2 regions of the Kribbella sp. NPDC051620 genome follow, and region 2 is predicted to be linked to the other one. Evidence: riboswitches for the same ligand, from Rfam matches in the RefSeq annotation. Region 2 holds a riboswitch; the other holds the start of a gene.
The links. Region 2 has a riboswitch for S-adenosylmethionine ahead of ACIA12_RS09795 (aminotransferase class V-fold PLP-dependent enzyme). Riboswitches for the same ligand answer to the same signal wherever they lie in the genome.
Positions count from the first base shown of each region.

Region 1: linked by a shared signal. The riboswitch ahead of thrC (threonine synthase) and the one ahead of ACIA12_RS09795 (aminotransferase class V-fold PLP-dependent enzyme) in region 2 are both predicted to bind S-adenosylmethionine.

Region 1 covers NZ_JBITDB010000009.1:145,046-152,461, reverse strand. The annotation lists gene argG (argininosuccinate synthase) at 1-1,321, shown strand, start outside; gene ACIA12_RS37350 (PQQ-binding-like beta-propeller repeat protein) at 1,383-2,813, shown strand; gene ACIA12_RS37345 (ubiquitin-like small modifier protein 1) at 2,846-3,121, opposite strand; gene thrC (threonine synthase) at 3,118-4,386, opposite strand; SAM riboswitch class I at 4,401-4,540, opposite strand; gene ACIA12_RS37335 (cation:proton antiporter) at 4,606-5,847, opposite strand; gene ACIA12_RS37330 (DNA-3-methyladenine glycosylase family protein) at 5,917-6,870, opposite strand; gene ACIA12_RS37325 (hypothetical protein) at 6,985-7,416, shown strand, end outside.
Region 2 covers NZ_JBITDB010000002.1:544,409-551,824, reverse strand. The annotation lists gene ACIA12_RS09800 (ATP-binding protein) at 1-1,060, shown strand, start outside; gene ACIA12_RS09795 (aminotransferase class V-fold PLP-dependent enzyme) at 1,164-2,528, opposite strand; SAM riboswitch class IV at 2,545-2,659, opposite strand; gene ACIA12_RS09790 (DinB family protein) at 2,823-3,341, shown strand; gene ACIA12_RS09785 (DNA translocase FtsK 4TM domain-containing protein) at 3,463-6,111, shown strand; gene ACIA12_RS09780 (hypothetical protein) at 6,115-6,702, shown strand; gene ACIA12_RS09775 (RodZ domain-containing protein) at 6,798-7,416, shown strand, end outside.

The DNA.
Region 1 (7,416 bases), on a different contig from region 2:
CGGGCAGTACGACGAGCCCGACATCGACTCGGTCCCCGGTCGCGCCGGCGAGTACGGCGCCGAGATCGCCCGGCTGGTCGACTGCCGCGCCGCGCTCGTCGAGGAGGGGCTGGCCGCGCTGACCTGCGGCGCGTTCCACATCCGCACCGGCGGCCGGGCGTACTTCAACACCACCCCGCTCGGCCGGGCCGTGACCGGCACGCTGCTGGTCCGGGCGATGCTCGAGGACGACGTGCAGATCTGGGGCGACGGCTCGACGTACAAGGGCAACGACATCGAGCGGTTCTACCGGTACGGCCTGCTGACCAACCCGAAGCTGCGGATCTACAAGCCGTGGCTGGACGCCGCCTTCGTCACCGAGCTCGGCGGCCGCAAGGAGATGAGCGAGTGGCTGGTCGCCCACGACCTGCCGTACCGGGACAGCACCGAGAAGGCGTACTCGACCGACGCGAACATCTGGGGCGCGACCCACGAGGCGAAGACGCTCGAGCACCTGGACACCGGGATCGAGACGGTCGAGCCGATCATGGGCGTGAAGTTCTGGGACCCCGAGGTGGAGATCGCCACCGAGGACGTCACGATCGGCTTCGTCCAGGGCCGGCCGGTGACGATCAACGGCAAGGAGTTCGGCTCGGCGGTCGACCTGGTGCTGGAGGCCAACGCGATCGGCGGCCGGCACGGGCTCGGGATGTCCGACCAGATCGAGAACCGGATCATCGAGGCCAAGAGCCGGGGCATCTACGAGGCGCCCGGGATGGCCTTGCTGCACGCGGCGTACGAGCGGCTGGTGAACGCGATCCACAACGAGGACACGGTCGCGTCGTACCACAACGAGGGCCGCAAGCTCGGCCGGCTGATGTACGAGGGCCGCTGGCTCGACCCGCAGGCGCTGATGATCCGCGAGTCGCTGCAGCGCTGGGTCGGCTCGGCGATCACCGGTGAGGTCACGCTGCGGCTGCGGCGGGGCGAGGACTACTCGATCATCGACACCACCGGCCCGGCGTTCAGCTACCACCCGGACAAGCTGTCGATGGAGCGGACCGAGGACTCCGCCTTCGGCCCGGTCGACCGGATCGGCCAGCTGACCATGCGGAACCTGGACATCGCCGACTCCCGCGCCAAGCTCGAGCAGTACGCCGGCCTGGGCCTGATCGGCACCGCCCACGCCCAGCTGCTCGGCGCGGAGACCAACCAGCTCGGCGAGACCACCCTGATCGGCGAGATGACCACCGGCGGCGCCGACGCGATCGCCTCCCGCGGCGAGCCCAACCCCGACGACGCCCTGCTCGACAGCGCCGCGATGGAGTCCGGTACCGACTGACCGGCCCGACCTCCCTGTTTGGCATGCTGGCCGTCCCGTCTCCGCCCCGAGGGAGGGCCGCATGCCCGACAGCACCGTTGCCGGCAGCACCGTTGCCGACAGCAAGCACCGGCCGGCGAGCCGACGGACCGTCGCGGCGGTCGTCGTACTCGCGGCAGCCGCTGTTCTCGGCGTCCTGACGATCGTCTTCGACTGGGGCTGGCCGGTGTGGATCGCCACGCTGGCAGTCGGCGCGATCGCGCTGGTGGTCGCGTTCCTGCGGACCCGCCCGGTACTACGCAGCGCCGCGGTACTCACCGCCGTGGCCCTGGTCGTCACCGGGATACTCGTGGTCCGTATCCCGCCGATGACCCCGTCCGGCTGGAAGGTCGAGCCGGACGTCCGCCTGATCGCGGCCGACGAGAAGCTCGCCGTCACGCTGGACCAGCAGACCGGCGAGGTGCAAGGCCGCGCGATCGACGACGGCAACCAGCTGTGGAAGAACGGTTTCGGCGGCTCGGGCAGCACCGACTGGAAACAGCTCGGCACCGATGCCGTGCTGCTGTTCGACGACAGCGGCAGCTCTCAGCGCGACAACCGGGCGGCGGTCATCTCGATCGCCGACGGCAAGACCCGGTGGAGCCAGGACGTCGGCCGGCAGGAACCGTTCACAGCGAACGACACCGTGGTGGTGTTCACCGGCGACAAGACGACGACAGGAATCGACCTCGCGACCGGCAAGAAGCTGTGGACGCACGCCGGTGAAGCAACCGCGGGGTCAGGCGGGCAAGGCTCCTACCGCCCCAACCGCTGGGTGGCTCGGTCCGACTGGATCGCCGTGCGCAACGCCTCGGGGTCGGCGCCGACCGCGGTACTCGACGTGCGTACAGGTCAGGTAGCAACCGCGGTACGGGCGACCCGAAGCGACTTCGTCATCGCGGGCCAGACGTTCGTCGAGTTCACCTACGCCAAGGATGGCCACCGGCTCGCCAAGGGCACTCCCCTCGCGGGCGGTCAACCCTGGTCGACTCCGTTCGGACGGCTCAACGGGCTGGAGACACTGGATGTGGTCGACGGACGAGCGCGGGCGGTGTACGGCACCAAAACCGTCTTCCTCGACCCTGGGACCGGCACCCTGCGTGAGGTACCCCTCGATGGCCGATGGTCGGTGGCGCTTCAAAGCCGCGTCGACGGCCGGTACGTCGCGGTCGAGCAGCGCGACCGGGACCACCACGTCGTGGCTACTGCCATCGCCGACACGACCACCGGCAAGCTGGTGGACGTGCCCGGGCGCGGCGACCAGGTCGAAGCGTCGATCGAACAGTCCTCCGACGGTACGGCGATCGCGCACACCACCGTCGTCGACGCGGTGGGAGGCAAGAGCCAGCGCTACACCCTGATCAGCGACGGCGCCGAGCACGGCCAGGTCTCCACGACGCAGGGCCGGTTCGCGTCCGCCGGGGACGTCATCAAGGTGGGCGGGCGGATCACGACCTTCCCGCGCACCGGCTGACGTCACCCGGCGGTTCGTTCAGTTGAGGAAGCTCAGCCGCCGGCGACGGCCGGGATGATCGAGACCTGGCCGCCGTCCTTGATCGTGGTCTGCAGGCCCTCGGAGAAGCGGACGTCGTCGTTGTCGACGTAGATGTTGACGAAGCGGCGGAGTTCGCCGGACTCGTCGAGCACCCGGCCCTTGATCCCCGGGTACGACGTGTCGAGGGACTCGAGCACCTCGCTCAGAGTCGCCCCCTCGACGGAGACCTCGGAGGCACCCTTGGTGTAGGGGCGCAGGATGGTCGGGACACGGACGCTGACACTCACTGCAGACCCGCCTTCACGAAGGCGTCGTACGACGCGGGGATGGTGACCTTCGGGCCGACCCGGTCGGCCACGGCGTCGAGCGTCTTGAGCCCGTCGCCGGAGTTGATGATCACCGTCTCGGCGTCGGGATCGATCTGCCCGGTCTCGATCAGCTTCTTCAGCGTCGCGACCGTCACCCCGCCCGCGGTCTCGGTGAAGATGCCCTCGGTCCGGGCGAGCAGCTGGATGCCCTCGATGACCTCTTCGTCGCTGACGTCCTCGATCACCCCACCGGTCCGCCGGGCCACGTCGAGCACGTACGGTCCGTCGGCCGGGTTGCCGATCGCCAGCGACTTGGCGATGGTGTCCGGCTTGACCGGCTTCACCACGTCATGTCCGTCGCGGAACGCCTGCGCGACCGGCGAGCACCCGGTCGCCTGGGCGCCGTAGATCTTGTAGTCGGTCGCGTCGACCAGGCCCAGCTTGCCGAGCTCGGTGAAGCCCTTGTCGATCTTGGTCAGCTGCGAACCGGACGCGACCGGGATCACCACCTGCTGCGGGATCCGCCAGCCGAGCTGCTCGGCGATCTCGAAGGCCAGCGTCTTGGAGCCCTCGGAGTAGTACGGGCGGACGTTGACGTTCACGAACGCCCAGCCCTCCTCCTCACCGGCGATCTCGGAGGCCAGCTTGTTGACGTCGTCGTAGTTGCCCTCGACGGCCACCAGCGTGCCGCCGTACACGGCCGTGGTGATGATCTTGGGACGCTCGAGGTCCTGCGGGATGAACACGACCGAGCGGATCCCGGCCCGGGCGGCGGCCGCGGCGACGGCGTTGGCCAGGTTGCCGGTGGAGGGGCAGGCGAAGACCTTCATGCCCAGCTCGCGGGTGGCGCTCAGAGCGGAGGCGACGACCCGGTCCTTGAACGAGTGCGTCGGGTTGCCCGAGTCGTCCTTCACCCACAGCTTGCGCAGGCCGAGCTCGCGGGCCAGGTTGCCGGCGTCGATCAGCCGGGTGTAGCCGGGCTCGGTGTTCGGGAAGCTGGCCACGTCGACGGGGACGGGCAGCAGCGGCTGGTACCGCCAGATGTTCTTGGGTCCGGCTTCGATCTGCTCACGCGTGATGGTCGGGAACTCGTACCCGACCTCGAGCGGGCCGAAGCACTCCATACAGGCGTAGAACGGGCCGAGCTCGGATTTGGCGCCGCAGGCGCGGCAGCTCAGATGGGTTCCGTTGCCGAAGGCACCTTCACGGATGGTGTGGGTGGTGGCGGCGGTACTCAGGCTCATGACGGAGTTTTCCCTCCTCATCTTCCCCGCACCGGATCTCGGCACAGGACGGATTTGGCACCGTTCCGCCGCCGGAGTCTCGGATCGAGCCGCCGCACGGGGAGGGTTGCCGGGACTTCAACGGGCCGTTTCCCTCAGTCCCTCTGGATGAGCCCTGCCGAGATTACCCAATCGGGTCCATATTGTGTCTTCCGTTCCCACCATGCGAGACAGTCGATCTCATCGGCCACGGCGGCGGTCGAGCATCCGCATGAGTGGGGTGGCGGCGACCCCGTGGACGGCGACGCTCAGGACGACGGTGAAGCCGACGGTGGCCCACAGCCAGGGCAGGTCGGTGCCGAAGTCGGCGCCCGCGTAGGCCAGGTAGAACACCGACCCCACCCCTCGTACTCCGAACGCCGCCGTGACCCAGCGTTCGGACCGGCGCATCGGCGTACCGGCCAGAGCGAGCCAGGCGGTGAGCGGACGTAGTACCAGCACGAGGAGCAGGCCGATCGCTGCTCCTGCCAAGGTCAGGGGTTTGAGCAGGCCACCGGTGATCGCTACGCCGAGCAGCAGCAGGATCCCCCAGGTGAGGATGTGCTCCAGCTGCTCCATGAATCCGTGCAGTTCCTCATGGAAATCGTGGCTGCGCTCGGAGGCCCTGAGCGACAGGGCAGCGACGAAGACGGCGACGAATCCGTAGCCATGCAGTACTTGGGTGAGGCCGTAGACGCCGAGCGTCGTCGCCAGTGCCAGCACGGGTTCGCGCGAATCGGCCAGCCGGAAAGTGCGCGACGGCGCGGAGAAGGCCATCTTGCCGAGCAACCAGCCGGCGCCGGCTCCGATCGCGACACCGATCACGGTCTTGCCGATCAGGTCCCAGGCGAACCACTCCAGCGCCCAGTCGCCGACCGCTCCCTTCGTCGCCGCGAACACCGCGGCGTAGATGAACGGAAACGCCAGCCCGTCGTTGAGCCCAGCCTCCGAGGTGAGCGCGAACCGCACCTCGTCATCCTCCTCGGGCTCGGCCCCCTCCCCGGTCGTCGGCCCTTGCACCTGTACGTCCGACGCGAGCACCGGGTCGGTCGGAGCCAGTACCGCGCCCAGCAGCAAAGCCGTCGCCGGCGCCAACCCGACCAGCCATCCGACTCCGGCGACAGCCGCGATACAAGCAGGCATCGCCACCAGCAGCAGCCGCCACGTCACCGCCCACCGCTTCCACCCGATCGGCCGATCGATCGCCAGCCCCACACCCATCAGCGCGATCAGGATGGTCAATTCGGCCAGATGCTCGGTCAGCCCCGACTCACTGATCGGACTGACCCGCCCTCGCTCCACGAACAGCCCCAGCAACAACCCAGCCGCCACAAACGCCATCGGCGCCGAAATCGCATACCGCCGCAACAACCGAGGCAGCACAGCCCCCACCAGCAAAGCCACGCCCGCCACCAGGTACAACCCGTCCCCGTCAATCTCCATATCCCACCCCCAGTGCCCAACCCCAGCCGGTGGAACCGCCGCTCGGTGGGTGCTGGTGCTGGGCGGGTTCTAGCGGAGGCGGTGGGTGGCGCCGGGGGTGTGGGTGGGGAGGGATTTGCGGGGGCCGTAGCGGGGGTGGTGGTGGCCGGCCAGGCTGAGGAGGGCTTGGACTCGGTAGCGGTGGCCTCGGTAGGGCTCGATCAGTTCGGCGCAGCCGTCGTCGTCGAGTTCCTCGCCGGTGAGGGCGTAGGAGACGTCGCGCGAGACGTGGTAGTCGGCGAAGGAGAAGGCGTCGGCGTCTCCGTGGGCGCGTTGCCGCACCTCGGCGGCGGTCCAGACTCCCACCCCGGGCAACGACCTGAGCCGTCGCTCGACCTCAGCCCCGTCGGTCAACTCCAGCGTCCGCTCCAACGCGGCTGCCCGCGTCGCCGCCGTGATCACCACCCGGGACCGGCGCCCCTCCACTCCGGCACGCAACCACTGCCAGGACGGAATCATCCGCCACTCCTCCGGCGACGGCGGCACCATCATCTTCCGCCCGTCCGGCGACCCCGGCCCCGGCGCCGGCTCCCCGTACTCCCGCAGCAACATCCGCCATCCGGCGAACGCCTCCTTGCCCGTCACCACCTGCTCGATCCCAGCCGCCGCCATCGCCTCGAACACAGCCCGCGTCCGCGGCACCCGAAAGTCCGCAAACCGCCGCGCCGCCTCCACCAGCGCCGGATGCTCCGCCAACGGCTCGAACCCTTCCCAGCTATCGGCCTCCCCCAACAGCTCAGGCACCCCATCCAACGCCCACGAGGCCCCCGCCCCCCACGCCTCAGCCTCGACCTCGCCCACCCCGGAGTACGGCGTAAGCCTGATCAACACCGCCCCCTCCGGCGTCCGGGTGGCCCGCCAAACGGTCCGCCGCCCAGCCTCGAACACATAAGCAGGATCCCCCGGCCCCTTCCGCAACCCCCCAATCACCACATGCGGATCCACCACCCGCCCAGCCCGCCACCGCCGCACCACCGAAGTCACCCGCCAAGTCTTACTCACCCCACCGACAACACCCGATCCGACCGGATGTCCTAAGAATTAGGACATCGGGACATCCGGGTGGGGTGAGCTGATACTGAGGGTGGAGGTGGGGCGATGTCTGGGTGGCAGGTGTTGAAGTTGGTGTGGAACACGGTGAACTTGTCGTCGATCGCCGGGGTGGTCGTGGGGGTGATCGGGCGGGCGCAGTTCAGTCGGGGGCCTCGGGGATTGTTCTATGCGACCGGGTACAAGCTGCGGTTTCCGGTGGCCGGTGCGTTCACGATCGGCAATGTGATTCTGACCAAGCATGATCGGGCGTACTTCGATGCGCGGCCGGTCCTGGTCAGGCATGAGGAGCGGCACTCGTGGCAGTACTTCTGCCTGTTCGGGCTGCCGATGCTGCCGCTGTACCTGCTAGGCGTCGCCTGGTCCTTCCTGCGAACCGGCTGCCCAGCCTCCCGCAACCCCTTCGAACGCCTGGCCAGCCTCAAAGACGGCAACTACGACGAGAAGCCACTCAAACCCCTCAGCCAAATTCTGAGCCAG
Region 2 (7,416 bases):
CGGTCATCCTGCCGAGGGCAAGCTCTGGCTGGAGCGAGCACTGGAACTCAACCCGGAGCCGAGCCGGGACCGGGCCGTTGCTCTTGGCATCCTGTCCTTCGCCCTCAGCCTGATGGGCGAGGCCGCGACGATCTACGCGTACGCCGCGGAGGCCGACAGCTGGGCGCGTGAGCACGACGACGCTGACATGCTCGCCCACACCGTCTTCGTGTTCGGTGCCTACTACTTCCTGACCGGCGAGATCGAGAAGGCGACACCGCTCTTCCATGAGGCGATCCGCCGGCTGGAGGCGCTGGATCAACCCAGTAGCTTCCTGCTGCAGCTCCATTCGGCTACGGCCCAGGCAGAGATCTGGCAGGGACGGCTAGCTGAGGGTATGGCACTCGCCCAGCGGGCACTAGAGCGTTGCGACGAGACGGGGGAGCAGTACGCACGTGGGGGCCTGCTCTACGCGTGCGCGCTGGCTCAATGGATGCAGGGCTCGTACGTTGAAGCGACTGCTAGGTTGATCGAGGCAGTCAGGCTTGCAGCCCTCTTCAATGACGTACTGGGCGCAGCGACCTGGCTGGAGCTGCTGTGCTGGACCACTGCAGCGATGGGCCGGGCCGAACGCGCTGCCGAGCTGCTCGGGGTCGCGCACCAGGTGTGGCCGATGGGTGGCGGGCAGCGGTTGCTCGGCTCGTTGAGGATGAGTGACGCTCACGACGCCTGTGAGCGTGAGGTGACGGATGCCTTGGGCAACGACCGGTACCGGGCGGCTTTCGGGCGTGGCGCAGCGGCGGCCGCGGCCGGCTTCGACGAGGCGATGACGTTCGTCGCCGGGCGCACGGCCGCAGTACCGGCACCGCGGCCGGTGGCCGCCGCTGCAGGATCGCTGAGTGATCGGGAGTATCAGGTGGCCGAGCTGGTGGCCCAGGGGCTGACGAACAAGGAGATCGCGCTCCGACTCGTGATCAGCAGACGGACCGCGGAATCGCATGTCGTGCACATCCTGGACAAACTCGGCTTCAGCTCGCGCAGCCAGATCGCTGCCTGGCTGGCCAACCGTCCGGACCGTTAGGCGTTTGCCGCTCACCACTAGGTCCTGCACTCGCCACGTCTGTGGTCTTCAGCCAGTCACCGAGCGGTGGAGCGGCTCAGGCGGTCGGCGAGTGCGGGGTGATTCACCAGATCTTGGGCGCGACCAGGTCGCGGGGGTCGTTGTGGGGCTGACAGCCGTGCGGCGTCTCGTCGTACTCGGTGGTCAGGCCGTTGGTGGCCAGGGCGCGTACCGCGCTGACGAGGCGGTCGACGTGCTCGCGGGTGGTACCCAATCCGAGGCTTGCGCGGACTGCGGTTGCCTCCGGCGAGTCGGCGAGCAGGTGCCCGACCAGCGGGTGCGCGCAGAACTTGCCGTCCCGTACGCCGATCCCGTACTCCGCCGAGAGCGCCGCAGACACCAGCGTCGAGCTGACCCCGTCGATGGTGAAGCAGACCGTGCCCACTCGGTCGGCGTCGGCGCCGAAGATGTCGTACGTGTTCACGCCGGCGATCTGGGCCAGGCCGGTGCGGAGCCGGGCAAGCAGGCTGCGCTCGTGCTGCTCGATCGCCTCGCGGTGCTCGGTGATCGCGGCGCACGCGGCGGCCAGTGCGATCGCGCCGATCACGTTGGGGGAGCCGCCTTCGTGCCGGGCCGGGCCCTGGTTCCAGACGGTCGTGTCGCCGGTCACTGCGGCCGTCGCGCCACCGCCGTACAGGTACGGGTCGGCCGCGTTGAGCCAGTCAGCCCGGCCGATCAGCGCGCCGGCGCCGTACGGGGCGTAGAGCTTGTGGCCCGAGAGCGCCACCCAGTCGACGTCCAGGTCCTGGATGTCGACCACGCGGTGCGGTGCGAGCTGCGCGGCGTCGAGGCAGACGCGGGCACCGTGGGCCTTGGCGACGGCGGCGATCTCCGCGATGGGGAAGATCTCGCCGGTCACGTTCGACGCGCCGGTGATGACGACCAGGCGCGGGCCCTCCGGTGCGGCGCGCAGTGCGTCGGCGACTGCGGTGACCGCTCCGGTGTGGCTGGTGGGCGCCGCGAGCCTGGTAGTGCGCTCGGCGGGCCAGGGGAGGAGGGCCGCGTGGTGCTCCGACTCGAACACGATCACGGTCGCGTCGGCCGGTACGGCGCGAGCCAGCAGGTTGAGCGCGTCGGTGGTCTGCCGGGTGAAGATCACCTGGTCGTCCTCGCGGGCACCGACGAAGCCGTGAACCTCGGCGCGAGCCCGCTCGTACCACTGGGTGGTGATGCGCGAGGCGTAGCCGTTGCCACGGTGCACCGACGCGTACGACGGGAGGGCAGCCTCGACCGCCGCTCGCACCGACTCCAGACACGGCGCGCTCGCACCGTGGTCGAAGTTCGCGTAGTCGGTCACGCGGCCGTCGGCCAGCGGGACCAGCAGGTCGCTCGCGACGGTGGCGGGGATGTTGCCGGTGGTGAGCTTGGCGAGGGCCGGCCGGGTGGTCACGGCGGCGTTGGCAGGCTCGAGGATGGAGAGGATCGACATGGTTCTGCTCCCGGGTGGTCCGCACTTGCCGAATCGGGGTATCCGAACGGCCGGGTCCTCACCCGGGGCACCCCACCGCGGTGGAGGGTTGCCGGCCAGCGAGCCGGGGCTTGACGCTGACACTCATGACCTGCCCAAGACCGTAGCCAACGATCCGGCCTTCGCGCCAGCAGCCATCTCATTGGCTGGGATACTCGAACGTATCGTGAGACGCCAGGCGTGGGTGAGTGTGCTTTTCCGGGTTGTTGCTTAATGCAATGGCTCGCGGGGTGACCGCTGGGGGAGGATGCGCGGATGACCTGGATCGCACCTGAGGTCGAGCGGCCCGAGGGCTCGCTCGTCGCGCCCGAGCAGGAGTTGCTCGCCGGCTACCTGAACTTCCACCGGACCACGCTGCTGTACAAATGCGCCGGCCTGACCGCCGAGCAACTGGCCGCCCGCCCGCTGCCACCGTCGAACCTCTCCCTGCTCGGCCTGATCCGGCACGCGACCAAGGTCGAACGAATCTGGTTCCGCATCCACTTCGCGGGCGACAATCCGGCTGCGCCCGTGTTCGATCCGGCTCTCGGCAAGGACGCGGACTTCGAACTCATCGACGCAGGCCGGGCACAGGCGGAGTACGAAGCCCTGATCGACGAATGGGCGCTTTCAGACAAGGCCGCCGAAGGCCATTCTCTGGATGAGCAGTTCACTTTCCGTGACGAGGTGTCCTCGCTCCGGATGATCTACATCCATCTGATCGGCGAGTATGCCCGCCACTGCGGCCACGCCGACCTCCTCCGCGAACATCTGGACGGCGTGACCGGCGCCTGAGGCCTGCGTTGCGGCCGCTGGGACACGCCCGGCCGCGTGGGGCTGTGACGCTACGGATGGGGCGGTGTGATCGGCGTGTGACACGTGTGACTCGAGTGGTAGTCGGGGTAGCCTGCTAGACATGGCGACCCGCACGTCTTCCCCGGCGCGGGCGCGGAAGTCGGCAGCCAGCAGCCCCGCATCGGGCCGCTCGGCGGCTGGTGGCCGCTCCCGTCCGTCAGGCGCCCAGAAGCGTGGGCAGAGCACGAAGCGCAGTGGCTCCACCGCTGCGCGCACGGCCGTGCCCAAAGCGAGCAGCGCGGGTCCGTTCGCGGCCGCCATGCTCGCCCTCGCCAGAGGGCTGGTCAAGGTCTGGATCGGGATCGCCCACGTGCTCGGCAGCATGGTCCGCGGCATCGGCCACGGCGCCCGCGACCTGGACCCGGCCCACCGCCGTGACGGCGCCGGCCTCACCCTGATCGGCCTGGCGTTCGTAGTGGCCGCCGCGATCTGGTGGGACATGCCCGGCGCGGTCGGCAAGGGCATCCGGGTGGCAGTCGGCGGCAGTGTCGGCATGCTCGGCTGGGCCGTACCGCTGATGCTCCTGTTCATCGCCCTGCGCACCATGCGTCACCCGGACCGCAACGGCCCGGCCGGACGCCAGGTGATCGGCTGGACGGCCGTCTCCCTCGGAGTACTGGGTCTGGTTCACATCGCCAACGGGCTGCCGCGTCCCGGCAACCCGTCCGACGGCCGGCTGCAGGACGCCGGGGGAGCGATCGGGTACGTCGTCTCCTCGCTCCTGTCCGACCTGCTCACCCAGTACGTCGCAGCGCCGCTACTCGTCCTGCTCGCCCTCTTCGGCGCCCTCGTAGTCACCGGTACTCCGATCTACGCGATCCCGTTGCGGGTGCGTGCCGCATTCGACGTACTGCTCGGACGTACTGAGCTCCCGGCCGACGCGCCGTCCGTGGCCGCGGCTGCTGACGACACCGTCCGTCTGACTCGCAAGGAGCGGCGCGCGAAGGCCGCCCTGGACGACGACGGCGAGCCGACCGTCAAGCCGTACGACTCGCCGGTGCTCGAAGGCCGCGAGATCAACAAGCGCGGCCGCAAGAAGGCTCCGATCGATCCGGAGGAGGAGCCGTACGACGTCGACGCGGACGGCGCCGCCGCGGCCGCGGCCGGTGCTCCGCCGATCTACGGTGCCGTCGCGGGTGCGATGAAGGCCGGCTCCAAGAAGGACCTGGAGCCCGAACCGGCTCCGGAGCCGCCGCCGCACACGCCGTTGCCGCAACGGGTCGAGCAACTCAGCCTCTCCGGCGACATCACCTACACGCTGCCCGACGGGCAGATCCTCAAGCCCGGCTCGGTCCACAAGGCCCGGACGAAGGCGTCGGACGCGGTGGTCGGCAAGCTCACCGAGGTGTTCGACCAGTTCGGCATCGACGCCCAGGTGACCGGCTACACCCGTGGCCCGACGGTCACCCGGTACGAGGTGGAGCTCGGCTCCGCGGTCAAGGTCGAGAAGGTCACCGCGCTGTCGAAGAACATCGCGTATGCCGTGGCCTCGGCCGACGTCCGGATCCTGTCGCCGATCCCGGGCAAGTCCGCGATCGGCATCGAGATCCCGAACGTGGACAAGGAGATCGTCAGCCTCGGCGACGTGATCCGGTCCGCGACCGCGCGCAACGACCACCACCCGATGGTCGCCGGGCTCGGCAAGGACGTCGAGGGCGGCTTCGTCGTGGCCAACATGGCGAAGATGCCGCACCTGCTGGTCGCGGGTGCGACCGGCTCGGGCAAGTCGTCGTTCGTCAACTCGCTGATCACCTCGGTGCTGATGCGGTCGACGCCGGACGAGGTCCGGATGGTGCTGGTCGACCCCAAGCGGGTCGAGCTGAACAACTACGAGGGCATCCCGCACCTGATCACGCCGATCATCACCAGCGCGAAGAAGGCGGCCGAGGCGCTGCAGTGGGTCGTCCGCGAGATGGACATGCGCTACGACGACCTGGCGGCCTTCGGGTTCCGGCACGTCGACGACTTCAACAAGGCGGTCCGCGGCGGCAAGATCAAGCCGCCGCCGGGCAGCGAGCGCGTCCTCACGCCGTACCCGTACCTGCTGGTGATCGTCGACGAGCTCGCCGACCTGATGATGGTCGCGCCGCGCGACGTCGAGGACTCGATCGTCCGGATCACCCAGCTGGCCCGGGCCGCCGGTATCCACCTGGTGCTGGCCACCCAGCGTCCTTCGGTCGACGTCGTAACCGGTCTGATCAAGGCCAACGTGCCGTCCCGGCTGGCCTTCGCGACCTCGTCGCTGGCCGACAGCCGGGTCATCCTCGACCAGCCCGGCGCGGAGAAGCTGGTCGGCCAGGGTGACGGCCTGTTCCTGCCGATGGGCGCGAGCAAGCCGATGCGGATCCAGGGCGCCTGGGTCACCGAGAACGAGATCCGGGCGGTCGTCGAGCACTGCAAGGAGCAGCTGCAACCGACGTACCGCGAGGATCTGATCGCGCCGGCCGGACCGAGCAAGGACCTCGACGACGAGATCGGCGACGACCTCGACCTGGTCGTCCAGGCGGCCGAGCTGATCGTGTCGACCCAGTTCGGCTCGACGTCGATGCTGCAACGTAAGCTCCGGGTCGGTTTCGCCAAGGCGGGCCGGCTGATGGACATCCTGGAGAGCCGGGGTGTGGTCGGGCCGAGCGAGGGTTCGAAGGCCCGCGACGTACTGGTGAAACCGGACGACCTAGAGGACTTCGTCGCCACATTGCGAGGAGAGTGACCCGTGACCGCCCACACCGCGATGCCCCGGTCTGAGCAGCACGCAGTCGACATCGACCAGGCCACCCACGAGTTCACCGTCAAGGCCTCCCAGCCGGTGCACGGCGCGCTGGCCGTCGGCGCCGCGCTGGTCGCGATCGGTTTCGCGACCTCGGGGTCGACAAGCCCGACCGGCGTACTGCGCTGGATCGCCGCGGCGGCCTTCGCCGTACTAGCGGTGATCTGCGCCCGGGCGCTGACCGTCGGGGCGATGCTGGTCGCCGACGAGGTCGGTATCCGGTTGCGGATCCGCAACGAATGGATAGGCACCCGGTGGGAGGAGATCGAGGAGGTCACCGTGCTGAAGCGGCGGCATCTGCTCGACGACGGCCGGATCGCGGTCCACCTGCTCGATCCCGGACCGGTGCTCAGCGAGATGCCGGCCGCGACTCGCAAGGTCACCGACGCCAACCGGCGGCTGACCGGTACTTCGCTCGCGGTACCGTTCGGGTTGACGGCCAAGCCGTCCAACGGGGAAGCGTCCACCAAAGACGTGGTACAGGCTCTGCACATGCTGGCGGACACCAGGTGTCCGGTCAGGGAACAAGTCTGAGCCTCGCGTGAACCCGTCGAGCCCAGGGCGTTGACTGTTGTGACGTCGGCGTACTGGCAGCCAACTTCGTAGACGGTGGAGAGAGGTGGTGGGGCGTGAGCATCGGCAGCGAGCTCACGGCGGCCCGCGAACGGGCGGACATGACGATCGAGCAGCTGAGTACGTCGACCCGGATCAGATCCGGGCTGCTCGTCGCCATGGAGGCCGACGACTTCTCCCGCTGCGGCGGCAACTTCTACGCCCGCGGTCACATCCGGGCGATCGCCCGGGTGGTGAAGGCGGATCCGGAAGCCCTGCTGGCGAAGTTCGACGAGTCGCACCCGGCGCCGCAGCCGGACCGCGTCCGTCGCGAGGAACGCGCCAGCGACAAGCGCCCGACCCTGCACTCCGCGCGCCCGCGCTGGGGCCTGGTCCTGGGCGCGATCCTGGTCGGCCTGATGGGCTGGGGCATCATGCGCCTGTTCACCCTCCCCAACGACGTAGAGGCCAACGCGTCGAAAACCACGCCAACCCCCGCCGTCACCACCCCCGCCCCCAAGCCTTCCGCCAAGCCGTCGGCGAAACCGACCACCCCCGCGAAGCCGCCGGCCCCCTTCCGCACCAAGCTCTCCCTCACCGCCCGAGGCGACGGCTCCTACGTCACCATCCGCAACTCCAAGGGCCTCAAACTCTTCCAGGGCGTCCTCGGCCCCGGCTCCACCCAAACCATCAACT